2 regions of the Paenibacillus sp. RS8 genome follow, and region 1 is predicted to be linked to the other one. Evidence: predicted binding sites of a transcription regulator. Region 1 holds the regulator's gene; the other holds the start of a gene.
The links. The regulator Rex, encoded in region 1, represses fermentation and respiration genes when NADH is low (regulators of the CRP and FNR family bind a similar motif). The targets are predictions, from matches to a motif close to TTGTGAAATATTTCACAA.
Positions count from the first base shown of each region.

Region 2: a site for Rex is predicted at 5,173-5,190, ahead of ACDZ28_RS11865 (flavocytochrome c). Genes of this name have one in related genera too.

Region 1 covers NZ_CP168131.1:6,205,949-6,213,778, reverse strand. Annotated here, with positions in the region: gene panB (3-methyl-2-oxobutanoate hydroxymethyltransferase) at 1-293, shown strand, start outside; gene panC (pantoate--beta-alanine ligase) at 295-1,185, shown strand; gene panD (aspartate 1-decarboxylase) at 1,178-1,561, shown strand; gene ACDZ28_RS29205 (hypothetical protein) at 1,673-2,314, shown strand; gene dinG (ATP-dependent DNA helicase DinG) at 2,451-5,312, shown strand; gene ACDZ28_RS29195 (redox-sensing transcriptional repressor Rex) at 5,446-6,096, shown strand; gene ACDZ28_RS29190 (amidohydrolase) at 6,086-7,387, shown strand; gene ACDZ28_RS29185 (DUF5590 domain-containing protein) at 7,554-7,830, shown strand, end outside.
Region 2 covers NZ_CP168131.1:2,338,705-2,346,534, reverse strand. Annotated here, with positions in the region: gene ACDZ28_RS11880 (DUF4855 domain-containing protein) at 1-2,273, opposite strand, end outside; gene ACDZ28_RS11875 (response regulator) at 2,673-3,461, opposite strand; gene ACDZ28_RS11870 (sensor histidine kinase) at 3,430-5,067, opposite strand; gene ACDZ28_RS11865 (flavocytochrome c) at 5,292-7,082, shown strand; gene rlmD (23S rRNA (uracil(1939)-C(5))-methyltransferase RlmD) at 7,313-7,830, opposite strand, start outside.

The DNA of each region.
Region 1 (7,830 bases):
TCGCACAAGCGATTTCTGAGGCACTGAGCATTCCGACCATTGGGATTGGTGCAGGTCGTTATTGTGACGGTCAGGTATTGGTTTTCCATGATTTGCTGCGGTATGCCTCACCCTATCGTGAGAAACGTTTTGTCAAAACCTATGCGGATGTGGGTAATGTAATTCGTGAGGGGATTAGCCAATATGTGCAAGAAGTGAAGGATCGCTCGTTCCCAGATGAAGGCCATGTTTTTAAGGCAGATGAAACCGTTCTGGAATCTTTATACGGCGGTGCCGGAAAGGATGGGGAATAAGATGAGAGTTGTCAGAAGCATTGAGCAGCTGCGCGAAGCTTTGGAGTATATGAGACAAGGTGGGCATACCCCCATTGGTTTTGTTCCAACCATGGGATATCTTCACGAAGGACATGCCAGTCTGCTTCGGCGGGCAGGAGAAATGAGCAACACGGTGGTTATGAGCATATTTGTGAACCCGCTGCAGTTTGGACCGAATGAGGATTATGATTCCTATCCGCGCGATGAAGAGCGTGATTTGGAGCTGGCGGAACGCGAAGGCGTCGATATTGTATTTATCCCCAGTGTAGAAGAAATGTATCCGCAGCCTACCCGGACTACAGTCTCAGTATCTGAGCTTACTACTCGACTTTGCGGAGCTTCGCGCCCAGGGCATTTTAATGGCGTAACTACGGTTGTGAATAAACTATTTAATATCGTGCAGCCGGATTATGCTTTCTTTGGACTAAAGGATGCCCAGCAAGTAGCAGTGCTCCGCCGAATGGTATCCGATTTGAATATGAATGTTGAAATTGTACCTTGCCCTATCATTCGTGAAGGGGATGGACTTGCGCTTAGCTCACGAAACGTATTCTTATCTTCGGAGGAACGTAGTCAGGCATTAGTGCTATCTCGATCTTTACGTGAAGTACGTCAGTCCATTGAAGAAGGAAAAGTAAGAACCGTTGCTGAAGTGCGGGAATTGTTGACATCGGTTATTTCCAGCTCTCCTTTGGCGGTCATTGATTATGCGGAAATACTGACATTCCCTAATCTGGAAAGTTTAGACCACGAAGCTTTAATAACGGATGTAGAAGGGGAAATTATTATAGCGCTTGCTGTGAAGTTTGGCAGAACACGCTTAATTGACAATAATGTATTTATTCCAAAGGAGGTTGCCGCTCTTGTTTAGACATATGATGAAATCCAAAATTCACCGCGCTACGGTGACAGAAGCGAACTTGAATTATGTGGGTAGTATTACCATTGATGAGAACTTAATGGAAGCGGCAGATATTCTTGAAAATGAAAAAGTACAGATCGTGGATAACAATAATGGTTCACGGTTAGAAACGTATGTTATTCCTGGACCTCGCGGAAGTGGTGTGATCTGTCTGAATGGTGCAGCCGCCCGTCTTGTTCAACCAGGAGACACAGTAATTATTATTTCATATGCGATGTTGTCTTCGGAAGAACTGGAGTCGCATAAGCCAACAGTGGTATTCGTGGATGAGAACAACAGACCCGTCAAGCTGGCTGATCATGAATTGCATGCTACAATCGCTTAATTAATGGACTTACGCCATGTAATGAATGGCAGGGATGAAAGACCCCGTTCTCGCAGAAAATGAAGTCAGGCAAGCTGAACTGATTTCATCTTCAGTAAAGGGGGATAGCCCATGTTTCAACATTTGTTTGCTGAAATGAACAAGGTGCTTCAGGAGATCGTTACAGATTACCCTACAGCGGAGGGTGCCCGCCGGAATGAGCTTTTATGCAATTATAATATGCTGCACCGACTAAGCGATAAAGTAATGGATGAATGGCTGGCCTTTGCAGAGAAGCTAAGTCACTTTCGTGAAAGTGTAGATTTTACGACTGTGGCTGAAGAGGACATGCCAGAGCAGGAAGCACCCGAGCTCTGCATGGATACTTTTGTTAGAGGCCAGGGGTATTATAAGCTGCTGATGTATGGAAAATGTATTGAGCAGTTTAAGGAAGTTATTGCGCAATATCCGGATAGTTTGGCTGCTCGCTTATATTTAGCCATCTCTTACCTTCAGGAAGGGGATGGGGAAGCAGCGTGGAGTCATTTGAACCATATGCTCGGTTTGATACGGGAAACCAAGCTGAAAGCAATGGTTTATAATGCTTTAGGCTGCATCCGGGCTTCACAGGAACGCTTCAATGAAGCGCAGGAGCTGTTTGGCCTCTCGTTGCAGCTTGACCCTGCACTTCCTGAACCAACGGTTAATTTGGAGGTTTGCCGCCGCCGTGGAGGAAAGCTTCATTTCGGAAATCAGCTTGTTTCATTATTGTAAATTATTACGTTTACGGTTTATTATTCCGCATTTTCATTCAAGCGATGCATCCCCTGAACCAGTGGTGTGCATCGCCTTTTTTCGCAACTTCTGTTATGCTGATTAAGAGTCTCAATTGAAAGGGAATAGAATTATAATGAAATTTGCCGTGCTTGATTTTGAAACAACGGGAACCCAATCCGTGGGTGAAATTATCCAGGTTGGCCTTGCAATTATAGAAGAAGACCGGTCCATCTCCCGGGTATATGGTTCCTACGTCAAGCCCGGAACGCCGATACCTCCTTTTATAACTGGTCTGACGGGGATTACCGACGATGATGTAAAGGATGCGCCTGAGCTGGATGAGATGATGATGGAGCTTGTTCCACTCTTGGATGATGTTGTGCTTGTAGGGCATAATGTCGCATTTGACTTCCATTTTTTGCAAAATGCTTTAGACAGATGTGGGTATTTACCATTTCAAGGGCGGATTTTAGATACGATTGATTTTCTAAAAATCTGCTTTCCTTCCCTAACATCCTATCAACTAGGGTCAGTTAGTGCACATTTTGGAGTGACACATGATCGTCCGCATCAGGCAGATAGTGATGCACTAGCGACAGCTCTTGTGCTGTTGAAATGTCTGGAGGAGCTTTATAGTTTGCCGTTACTCACCATCCAGCGACTATGTGAGCTGTTTACCGAAGAGGATAGTGATTTAGGTTGGTATTTTGATGGTCTGCTGCGTGAGCGGGAAGCGGAGACGCTTCAACCCGAAGGTGATCTGACTTTCTATCGTCAATTAGCGCTTGCAGTAGGGGATTGGAATGAACTAGCTCCACCTCGTGACGAGCATGCTGAGAATCCGCTACAGAATTTATCATTTACAGATTATATGGATGAAGTAACGAAACGGCTTAAAGACACTTTGCCACAGTATGAAAGCCGAGAAGCTCAGGATATTATGATCAATGAGGTGATTACGGCACTTGCCGAAGACAAACATCTATTGATCGAAGCAGGGACAGGAACTGGCAAATCGCTTGGTTATTTGTTGCCTGCCATATACCAAAGTGTTCGTACTAATGAGAAAGTTATGGTCAGCACTCATACCATTAATCTGCAGGATCAATTGCGTGAGCGTGATATTCCTTTGTTAACGCAGGTAGTTCCGTTTCCATTTAAAGCTGCGATTTTTAAAGGCAGAGGGCATTATTTGTGTCTTCGTAAGTTTGAACATAAAATTAATAAAAAAGACTTTATAAGTCCAAGGGAAGATGCACTTACTGCGGCTCAGATGATCGTTTGGCTGACACAAAGTGAATCAGGGGATGACGAAGAGCTCAATTTAAGCGGTCGTGGCGGAGATTTCTGGGAGACGGTAGCAAGCGATACCGATTCTTGTCTCGGTCGCTCCTGTCCTTGGTTCCGCAAATGTTATTACCATCGGGCAAAACATGAAGCGGGTATTGCTGACGTGGTTATTACGAACCACTCTAAGCTTTTCGCAGATGTTAAGGCTGGGCACCAGCTACTCCCGGCTTATGAACATCTTGTTATTGATGAGGCCCATCATCTGGAGGACGTGGCTGGCAAGCATTTAGGTATGCATATGAAGCATTTCACGGTGGCTCACACGCTGTCCCGATTATACAAGGATAGTCGTAACGGCCAACTCCCAACGCTTCGTCAAATGCTTCAGTCATCAGGCAGTGAGGAAGCTTCTGAATGGAGCGGAGTTATCGATAGAATCTATCCAGATCTACTTACTGTAAAAGAAACCTGGGATCTACTTAGTGACAAGCTATTTAGTCTCTTGCCGGAACGTAGCGATGCAGCGGCGGGAGAAGCTGGACAGCTAGTCATGCGGTTACTTCCTACCCGTAAACCGAAAGATTGGGATGAATTGGTTGCTTTGGAGAATACTATGAATCTGACATTAAGCGAAATTATCCGTAAGGGTGATAAGATGCTTAATGAGATGCGTGATCAAGAAGGTCAATCTTCTTCAGATAGTTTAGTAACCGATATTAGCGGCTTATTTAAGGATTTAGCTTCTATACGTGAGCAAGTACGGTTTTTTATGGGATTAAACGACGAGAATGTAGTATATTGGCTGGAGGCGAATGGAAATTATCGCAGCAAATCGCTACAGCTATATGCCGTCCCTGTTGATGTTAGTACCCAGCTTAAAGAGCTGTTCTTCGACAAAAAGAAAAGTATTGTGTTAACCTCGGCGACGCTTTCTGTCGATAAATCGTTCCAGTTTATGATTGATAATCTCGGACTTAATGAAGCTGCGGAAGAGGGGCGTCTAATGACATCTCTCCTTCCTTCTCCCTTTAAGTATCGGGAGCAGGCACTATTAGTAATTCCACGGGATTTCCCTAGTGTGAAGGGCAGTGTGGGCGATGCCCGATTTGTCGATACGCTCGTACAGTCACTAGCAGAAGCGGCTATTACGACACGCGGACGGATGCTTGTTCTGTTTACTTCTTACAAGATGCTGCGCCAAGTTTACGATCCTCTGAAAGAGGCTCTAGCCTCACAAGAAATCACGGTGCTAGGTCAAGGCGTGGAAGGTGGAAGCCGCAGTAAGCTGATTCGACGCTTTCAGGACAGTGCTGCTTCAGTTCTGCTTGGAACTAGCAGCTTCTGGGAGGGAGTAGATATTCCGGGCGAGGCATTGACATGCTTAGCCATCGTGAGGCTTCCATTTCAACCGCCTAATCACCCTCTAGCGGAAGCGAAGTCTGAGTTATTACAAGCCCAGAAGAAGAATCCGTTTATGAAATTGTCGGTGCCTCAGGCAGTTATCCGCTTCAAGCAAGGATTTGGAAGACTGGTACGGACAGCGCAGGATCGGGGTATTGTTATAGTGTATGACACTAGGGTTATCGAATCTCATTATGGAAAGTATTTCCTTTATTCGTTGCCTGGCCCGAAAATGGAACATATGCTTACGGATCAAATGGTTCCTCGTATAGCAGAGTGGTTGGAAGACGGAGGCGTTTCTTAAGAAGGACATCTTCTGTTTAATTAATCACTCCACAATGAAGGGCGGTATAAGAGAATACCGCTCTTCATTGAGACGAGGTACAGAAATTTTAATAGGATTCAAACAGAATAGTACTTAAATTAGGAGGTAAATTATGAAATCGGATAAAATATCAGAAGCCGTTGTTCGCAGACTTCCTGTGTACTTACGTTTCTTGAATGATCTTCAGAAACGTGAAATATTAACCGTTTCCTCGCAAGAATTAGGACAAAAACTTGATCTGAATCCCGCTCAAATCCGTAAAGATTTAGCGTATTTTGGAGACTTCGGCAGAAAAGGTATTGGGTATGACGTAACTTATCTTATTGAGAAAATCCGTCATATTTTGAAGCTGGACCAACAGCTGAATGTGGCATTAGTAGGTGCCGGTAACCTTGGACATGCATTATCTAATTATAATGCTTATCTGAAAGATACTATGAAGATTACCGCTATATTTGATTCTTATGCACCTAAGGTAGGGCGGAAAATCAACTCTCTTACGGTTCAACCCATGGAGGAGCTAGGTCAGACAGTTCGTGAGCAAGGCATTCGAATTGGGATTATTACAGTACCTGACTCAGAAGCGCAGAATGTAGCAGATATTCTTATTGAATCTGGCATTGAGGCGATTTTGAATTTTGCACCAGTGATTCTAAAAACACCACCGAATATCCGGGTTCATGCAGCCGATTTTACAACGGATTTGCAAAGCCTTGCTTATTATTTGAAAGACGGAAAGGAAGAAAGCGGAAATGAAGAGTAGTAAAACGATTATCAAAGGCGGGCGTTTTCTTATTCCGGGAACGGATGAGCCTGTTCTTAGTGGATATATGACTATTGAAGATGATTTGATCACTTACATAGGAAAAGAAGAGCCTTTGATGGAAGAAGGTGTGCAAGTTGTTGATGGCAGTCGTCTGTTGTTTATGCCTGGTCTGGTAAACACACACGGCCATGCTGCAATGTCATTGCTTCGTGGTTATGGAGATGATTTAGCGCTTCAAGTGTGGCTTCAGGAAAAAATGTGGCCGATGGAAGAGAAGTTCACCGGAGAAGATGTATACTGGGGAACCTCCTTGTCTGTTCTGGAAATGCTGAAAGGTGGCACTACAACCTTCCTGGATATGTATGATCATATGGATCGAGTAGCTGAGGTGGTCGAATTATCAGGCATCCGTTCCGTATTGATGAGAGGCGTAATCGGTCTTTGTCCAGAGGAAGTACAGAATCACAAGCTTGCGGAAGCGATTTCTTTTGCACGGAACTGGCATGGAAAGGCTGACGGTAGAATTACAACGATGATCTCGCCACACGCTCCATATACTTGCCCACCGGATTTCTTTGTTAAGTTTGTACAGGCGGCGCATGATTTGGATTTACCGATGCATACACATATGTCCGAAACGAAACGCGAAGTGGAGCAGAATGTAGTGGATTACGGCCTGCGGCCTGTAGCGCATTTAGAGAAGCTTGGAATGTTCACACGTCCGTCTATTGTTGCTCATGGCGTTCAATTGAATGATGAAGAGATCGAGATTCTGGCTCGTCATAATGTAGGGGTATCTCATAACCCGGGAAGTAATCTAAAACTGGCTAGTGGAGTTGCTCGTGTTACGGATCTTCTAAAGGCCGGTGTGAAGGTGTCGCTGGGTACAGATGGCGCGGCAAGTAATAATAACTTGGATATGTTTGAAGAGATGCGTCTTGCAGCACTTATCCATAAAGGTGTAAGTGGTGATCCTACGGCTGTACCGGCTCCGGAAGCTCTGAGTATGGCTACAGAGTATGGCGCGAAGTCTATCTTTTTAAATGATGTGGGCAGGCTCGCTGTAGGCATGAAAGCTGACTTTATCGCGATTGATATAGACCAGCCGCATTTACTACCGCACACAGATTTGCTGTCTCATGCTGTATACTCTGCCAGTGCCAAGGATGTTGAGCATGTATGGGTGAATGGTAAACAGGTTGTAAAACATGGACAATGTGTAACGTTAGATGAGGAAGCTATCCGTCGTAAGGCGCAAGAATCCTTTGAGGGGCTACTCAAGCGCTAGTCTAAGATCATAAATTAACTGAAAGGCTGTGACTTTCTGCGTTTGCAAAAGTTACGGCCTTTTCTGTAAATATAAGAATTTATATGAATGAATATGAAACTTTGGATAAACACACGGGTGTGTTATATAATCAAAAAAGATATATTACTAGAAAGGGAGCTGTACCTTGAAGAAAAGGAAAAAATGGATCCTCCTGGGGTCAGTTCTGATTCTGCTCCTTCTGTTTGGACTTATCCAGTTCTATGCCTATATTATGAAAGATCAATGGAACGAGCGAGATATTGCTAAGGATATCGCCAAAACCAGCGCTGGTCTGACAGAGGTAACTAAAGCACAGAAATCCGTTTGGGATGAAAATGCAGTGTACTGGGTCTTAACAGGGAAGAATCAATCCGGGACCGAGTTGATGGTATGGGTACGCTTTACTGTAGACGGGAAGTTTG
Region 2 (7,830 bases), 3.2 Mb from region 1:
GTATTGTACGCCTCATCTTTTATCGTACCCGCCTTCTTGAATTCATCCAGCTTTGCGTTAAAGCCTTGGAGATATTTGGTGACTTGCGCTGCATCGTTCCCTTCATAGCGCATCATCATTTCCAAATAGTTGTTCAAAGAACGCACCGTTGCAGAATTCGTAAATTGCTTCGCTTTTTCGAAGCGGTCGACTAGCGCTTTCATACCAGATGCATTCGTCGTTGCTTCGATAACATATGACTTTGTCACCATACGCCCCGCGGTAACGGTAATGTTAAGCTCATGTTTGCCAAGCTTGCCTGCAAGCGGAATAAGAGTACCCGCTGTATAAAGCTTGCCGTCATACGTCGCCGTCACTTTCGTCAGACCATCATCCGTTCTAAGCTTCCATGTAAAGGATACAGATTCTGAATCGGGCAGCTTCATCCCGCTCTGGAACGGATTGCCGTTCATCTGCACGTCTACCTCGGAAGGCGGAGCCTCATTGACCTGATACGTTCCTTTAACAAATTGATACAGCCAGTCGTAAAGAACGCGTGTCGCTGGATCTTTACTTACCGCAGTGTTATAGACTGCATTGTTGCCTTGATAATACGATTTGAAGCCATCCTTCATGAGCCCAGTCTTCGCACCACTGTTCAAGTAATCAATATACCGCTCGCGGAACACGCCGTCCGTCAGCATCCGATCATCGAACTCGAGTTCATTGGACATGCCATACTGCTTTGCCAGATTCGCAGAATCCTCCAAGCGCTCGATATCCGTTGGCTCGAAGAAGTAGTTAGGTTGGATCGTCACCGCATCGAAGCCGACATCCTTCCACATGAATGCTTTATAAGCGAAGAAGTGCGGAATCCAGAAGAACTTCAGGTCCTTGCCGCTAATTTGCATGTCATGCAGGGTGCTGCTCACCGAACGAATCAGATCCGGTCCGGATTGGCTTGTGCTGATTTGCTCTTCGAACCAGTACATACCTACAAGCTCGAGGTTAGCGTAACCTCTTGCTTCCCATCTCGATTTGACTTGCTGCAGCCACCATTGAACTGCTTTTTCACGGTTCGCAAGGGCTTTCTCTTTGCCAACGGAATCATTGAAGTTCAGCGATTCTCCACCTTGTTCAACAGCTCCGAAATTAGTGATCGATTCACCTGGATCCGGAATCATGAGGACAACCTTTTCCTTCACGCCAGACTCGTTCAGCGCATCGGATACTTCCTTAGCCGCTTCGTTTAACGCATCCATATCGCCGCCTACCGCAAAGGTTTTATCCAGATACCATTTCCAATCTTCCATATAAGCCCGCCCGCCGAAATCACGACCTGGATTTGGAGAGTTAATGCCAAGATACAGGACGCCGTCGAAGAGTCGATCCTTAATCTTGCCGTCCTTATCGACATAACTAATATTCGGAATGATCCGTTCTTTCGTCCAGATGCCTAAGTCATTCGCATATTGCCCGTTATACAAAAGTCCAAGATGCTCGATACCCGCTGTCGCCTCGCCTGCCGCCAAGAATTTCGGCCTATGCGTCGGAACGGTTACGGCTCCGGCAACTTTGCCGTCTTCACCGAGGATTTCAATCTCATCCACGAAGGTCATTGCACGCGTATGCATTGTGAATGTCACTTTCACATAGCGAGCATGGGCGATCTTCGCATCTGGGCCGATCGCTTTAATGCCGTCCTTGCTGCCGTCCCACACATAGGTCTCCGTGTATTTGCCGTCATTCCACAGCTTCTGCGTGGCATTGTCTTTGAGCAGTCCCCAGTTCACCTTGTCATCGGAGACGTACATCGATACCGTGAGTGGCACGAGTACATTGTTCGTTGGCCAATCTTCGAGGAAATTGACTTTAATACCCGTGATGGATTTCTTCGCCCCCAAATCAAACACAACTTCGCGTGTCTTACCCAAATGATGTCCAACCCATGCTACGTCGGATCTATTGCTTGCCCCATATATACCATCCGTAAGTGTGTTGCCTTCATCCGGATAGGAAACTTCCGGCTCTTGCGACCACTCATAAGATAAGCCCGCTGCAAGATTGTGATATACCGCCCCATACACTGACGCAATAACACCCTCCGTACCCGCTCCCGGTAGGTCTGATGGATTCGTCACCTCGACCGGATCGGCTTCGCCCGGCGGGTTCGCCGGTGTCTGTCCCTCTGTCTGTGTAGGCGGCAGCGCCTCTTCCGCTTGCGCGATCGGCATCATGGTTACGATCATGATCGCAACCATGACGAGAGCTAACCATTGTCTACTCCTCTTCATATCGTACGAACTCCCTTCTGATTCTCGAGTCAAGAAACATCAATCTCCTAAATGGTATGCGCTTCCATTCCAGCTTACCTCGATGCTCTTTCCTCCCTTCCGAGATTCCGACACGTCATAGAAGCTAATAACATATGTCAATGTCCTTAAAGTAACATTATGAAAAGTGGCCTTTCTTTCAAATAGATAATTAATGACATTGGGTATACACTTGTTGACATGAAGGCCTTCACGTCGCGTCTTTATAGGTATAAAGATAGCGTTTACCTCCTTAGGTCCTACCTATTTTTTATCAATATCCTCTAAGCAATCCGCCAAATAAAAAAACGCAACCCCTCGAGGTTGCGTCGTGTTTATATATGGTGGCGCCTAATTGCTGTGTTCTACTAAATTGATGCCCTATCCATAACCGAACGGATGCTTTTTATACTCTAAGGGGCTTGAGCCGACTCTATTTTTGAACACACGACTAAAATAGTACTGGCTCTTATACCCTACCTTCACGGCCAGATCCCCGATTTTGATATTCGGCATTACGTCATCCAGAATCTCCTTCGCCTTCGATATCCGAAGCTCGGTGACATAGTCAAGGAATGAAGCACCGATTTCTTGCTTCATACGCTTGCTAAGATAGGTTGGGTTGATATGAAATAGAGATGCTACTCGAGTAATAGACAGCTCCGGATCCTGATAATGACTGTCAATATACTCGGTCACTTTTTGGATAAGCACTGTTCCATCCCCCGTATACCCGGGAAGCCCCAGCTCCTTATCCACCCTGCTTTCATGTGAATGCAAAGGATATTTAGCCTGAAGGTGCTCATCGATCCGATGAAGCAGCTTGTTCAGATCACTCTTCGGCACAGGTTTCAATACATAATCGAATGCTTGCAGTTGCACGGCTTGACGCGCATATTCAAAGTTATCGTAGCCGCTGATGATTACAACTAGAACCGACGGGCAGCGTTCGCGCAATATATTTATCAGATCGAGCCCATTCATATTCGGCATGTTGATGTCCACAAGACATACATGTGGAGGGGCTTCCTCCACCATATTCAATGCTTCGTTTGCACTTTTCGCTTCTCCTGCAACTTCAAAAAGATACGAACTCTCCTCAATGTATTGTCGCAAGCCTTTGCGAATGATCGTTTCATCATCGACGATGACAATCTTCCACATCTTCATTCCGCTCCCCTTCCAAAGGTATTCGAATGACCATAACGGTAATGCCATCTTCGCTCTTCACTGCAAGGCCATATGGCACCCCGTAAGCTAGTCGAATGCGATGGTTTACACTGTATAGTCCAAAGCCTGTGGCAGAACGATCATATTTATCATCAAGAAGGGCTTGATTCATCTGTTCAAGCTTCTCTTCAGGAATCATAACCCCATTATTTTTAACCTTAATGACCAAATAATCGACCTGTTTATATGCTGTGATCGAAATTTTGCACTTTTGATCCCCAAGTGGCTTAATCCCGTGATAAATCGCATTTTCCACCAACGGCTGCAGCATGAAGCGAACGACTTGGCACTGAGCAAGCTTTTCATCATATCGAAGCTCGTAGTCCAGAATCTCCTCATATCGCACGCCTTGAATATGAAGATAACTCTCGACATGGTACAACTCCTGATCAAGCAGAATGTAGGGACTGCCTGTACCAAGCCCTAATCGGAAATACGCGCTAAGCGCTTCCACCATCTCCACCACATTGTCTGCTCCATGTTCCGTTGCCATCCACTGGATCGTATCCAATGTGTTGTATAAAAAGTGCGGCTTGATCTGCTCATGAATCAGTCTGAGTTCCATCTCCTTTCGGTCCTGCTCCACAGCGTATAACTGAATAAGCATGTCATTGAAGCTTCGCCCAAGATCGCCGATCTCATCCGAGCGCGTAACATCTGCTCGTATGGTTTGGTTGCCGTTCTGCACATTTTCCATTACCTGGCGAAGCGACTGAATTGGACGAATAATGGAAGAAGCAAGCAGCATCAGAAAGACGATAAACGCACTACCGATAAGAACGCCTACCAGCAATGCAGTCCGCTGGGTTTTGATCACCGCTAGCGATAGACTTGAATTCGGTACTTCGAGTACTAGCTTCCAGCCTTCCACATTTTGAATTGGAGCTTCAAATAAACTTATGTTCTTCTTATCTGCTGCATCATCCGCTCCATCTCCTTCACCCAGCTCTCTGCAATCGATGATAAGCTGGCCTGACTGGTCATATAGCATTACATCTTGAGCAATCTCCTTCATCTTCTTGACGGAGACGGCTGCGGCAATATAAGCTACCCCATCATTCACCGATGGATTCACACGATAGAGAATGACGACGATTTCAGCTGCATTCGCTTTGGATACGATCGGATTGCTCACCACATAATTGGAATCTGAATGTAGCAGTAGTTTTCGAAAGTAGGGTCGATTTAGTATCGAAAAAGGCTTGTCCCTTGCTGACCAGGAATTTCCGTGAATATCCACCACGCGTATGGATTCGTACTCTACTTGCTTTTTCGCCTCGAACTTATCGATCTCTTGCAGCAATTCATCTCGTGTCCAATGATGGTCCGAAGCTAGAGAAGCAAGCATGTCTATCTCACCGATGCGCTGATTAAACCAATAATCGATCTGGTCGCTGCGTGCATTAACCACTTGCTGCGTTAAGTTCTTATTCAAAGGGACAACCGTATGGTTCATCTCCAAATATATTGTTACAAGCAATGCAATGAACAGCAGCAAGAAGCAGCTTCCTGCGATTAACGTAATTTTTAAGTGAATTGTTTTCATTGTAATCATAGCCCTTCACAATATCCGTTTCTTACATGCCCGAAAAAGACAAAAAAACGCTAATCTGTGCAAATACATAATGCTGTACTAAATCTATAATAGGTCTTGTGCATATTTTCACATGAAATAACATTCATGTCTAGGCTAGAGATAAAGGATTTGCCTAGCAAATCTTCCTCTCCCTAGTGTATGTAACCAATTCACAACAGAATGAAGGAGATATTATGCGAACTCACACGAAAAAGCTGTTATCTATTCTACTAGTCCTCAGTCTTATGTTCACGCTTGCTGCCTGCGGCGGTAAAGAGGCAGCACCGGCTGCAGATGCAAACGGAGTTCAAGTCTTTGAAGGAGTTGGGCAAGGTAAACATGGCGATATTAAAGTACAAGTTTCCTTATTAGATAACAAGATCACTGACATTAAGGTAACAGAGCACAAGGAAAATGAAGTACTTGCAGAGCCTGTTTATACGCAGCTCAAGCAAGATGTCATGACAACTAACAGTGCAAAAGTTGATGCCATTAGCGGATCTACGGCTACAAGCAAAGGATATCTCGAAGCCATTCAAGATGCAATTACGAAGTCTGGACTTACTCTTGTCGCTGGCGCTGCAGTCAGTGGAAGCAAAGATAAAGAAGAAGCCGAGCAAACCTATGATGTTGTCGTCATCGGTGCCGGGGGTGCTGGTTTTAGTGCGGCTATCGAAGCGAACAGCGCTGGAGCTAATGTAGTTCTGCTCGAGAAAATGCCAGCTGTTGGCGGCAACACATTGATCTCCGGTGGTGAGATGAATGCGCCTGACAACTGGGTTGAACGTGCTCTTGGCATCACTGATGACACGGCTGACTTGTTCTATGATGATACGATGAAAGGCGGAGACAACCTCGGGGATCCTAAGATGGTTCGTATTCTTGCCGACAATGCACTAGCATCTGCCGAATGGCTGCGCGATGATATCAAGGTAGAGTTCTTACCTGATCATCTGTTCCAATTTGGAGGCCATTCCAGAAAACGTGCGTTGATTCCTGTAGGTCATACAGGTGCTGAATTAATTACCAAGTTAAAAGCCAAAACAGACGCTGACCGAATCACGATCAAAACGAATATGAAAGCTGAAACCTTGCTCAAGGACGAAAGCGGCAAAGTAACCGGTGTAACTGCGACTTCGGGTACTGGCGACAAGATCACATTCCATGCGAACAAAGGCGTCATCATCGCTACCGGTGGTTTTGGATCCAATGTAGAGATGCGTAAAAAATATAACCCTAAAATGGATGAAAAATATATGTCTACCGATACACCAGGATCTACAGGTGACGGTATCGTTATGGCAGAAACGATTGGCGCCAAACTGACAAACATGGAGAGTATTCAAACGTATCCAATCTGTAATCCTGAGACAGGTGTTATTTCCCTGGTTGCAGACTCCCGCTTCGATGGTGCGATCCTGATTAACCAAGAAGGCAAGCGCTTCGTTGAGGAATTAGAACGTCGTGACGTTATTTCTAAAGCAATTCTTGCCCAAACGGGCGGATATACGTATCAATTATGGAATCAAGGCATTGAGGATATCGGTAAAACGATCGAAGTTCATCAAGACGAATACGATCAACTCGTTAAACAAGGCTTGCTCTTTAAAGCCGATACGATTGAAGAGGCGGCTGATTTCTTCAAAATTGACGTGAACAATTTGAAAGAAACAATTAATAAAGTAAATGATTATGCGAAAACAGGTAAAGACCTTGATTTCAAACATCGCGGTGGATTGAAATCTCTTGAAAAAGGCCCTTACTACATCGAAAAAGCTGTACCATCCGTTCACCATACAATGGGCGGATTGGTGATCGACGAGAAGACTCGCGTATTGAATGAAAAAGGCGAAGTCATCCCTGGGCTGTTCGCTGCAGGTGAAGTAACAGGGGTCATTCATGGTGCAAACCGTCTTGGCGGTAATGCCATCGCTGATATCTTCACCTTCGGCCGGATTGCAGGCAAACAAGTTGTGGCAGAGTAATCTTATGTTTGTGTAACTGCTCTATTAATAAGTTAGCCTTAAAAACGTGCAAGATAGTTTGTTGAGTGCAGGTTGACTGCTAACTTTCAAGCTGCACTCTATGACATAGCAAACCGCCCTGTAAGCAACTTTGCGAACAGGGCGATTTTTTATGGTGGAGCCTAAGGGCTATGCTCGTCTAACTCGCGGCTCTTTTATCGTTATCCGTTAGTGGAATTAAAATTGCCCAATTATTTAGTGTCTACTTGACAAGGGTTTCTCACCAACAAAGCCACCGATTCCACATGCACCGTATGCGGGAACATATCCACCGGAGTTACCTCCACTGTCTTATACCCGCCATCCTCGAGCACCCGCAAGTCCCTTGCCAGTGTCGACGGATTACACGATACATACACCACTCGTTCCGGCTTCATCGCCAGAATCGTCTCCAAAAGTCGTGGATCGCAGCCCTTACGCGGAGGATCAACCACGATAACATCTGCCGTAATCCCCTGCTCTTTCCAGTTAGGGATTACATCCTCAGATGCACCTACCTCAAACACTACATTATCCATACCATTCAAAGTGGCGTTCGCCCGTGCATCCTCAATCGCTTCGCGTACGATTTCTACACCGTAGACCTGCTTAGCATGCTGTGCAAGGAACAATGAAATCGTACCGATCCCACAATAAGCATCTATAACAGTCTCGTTACCCGTTAGCCCTGCATATTCCACCGTCTTACCATAGAGGACCTCAGTTTGTG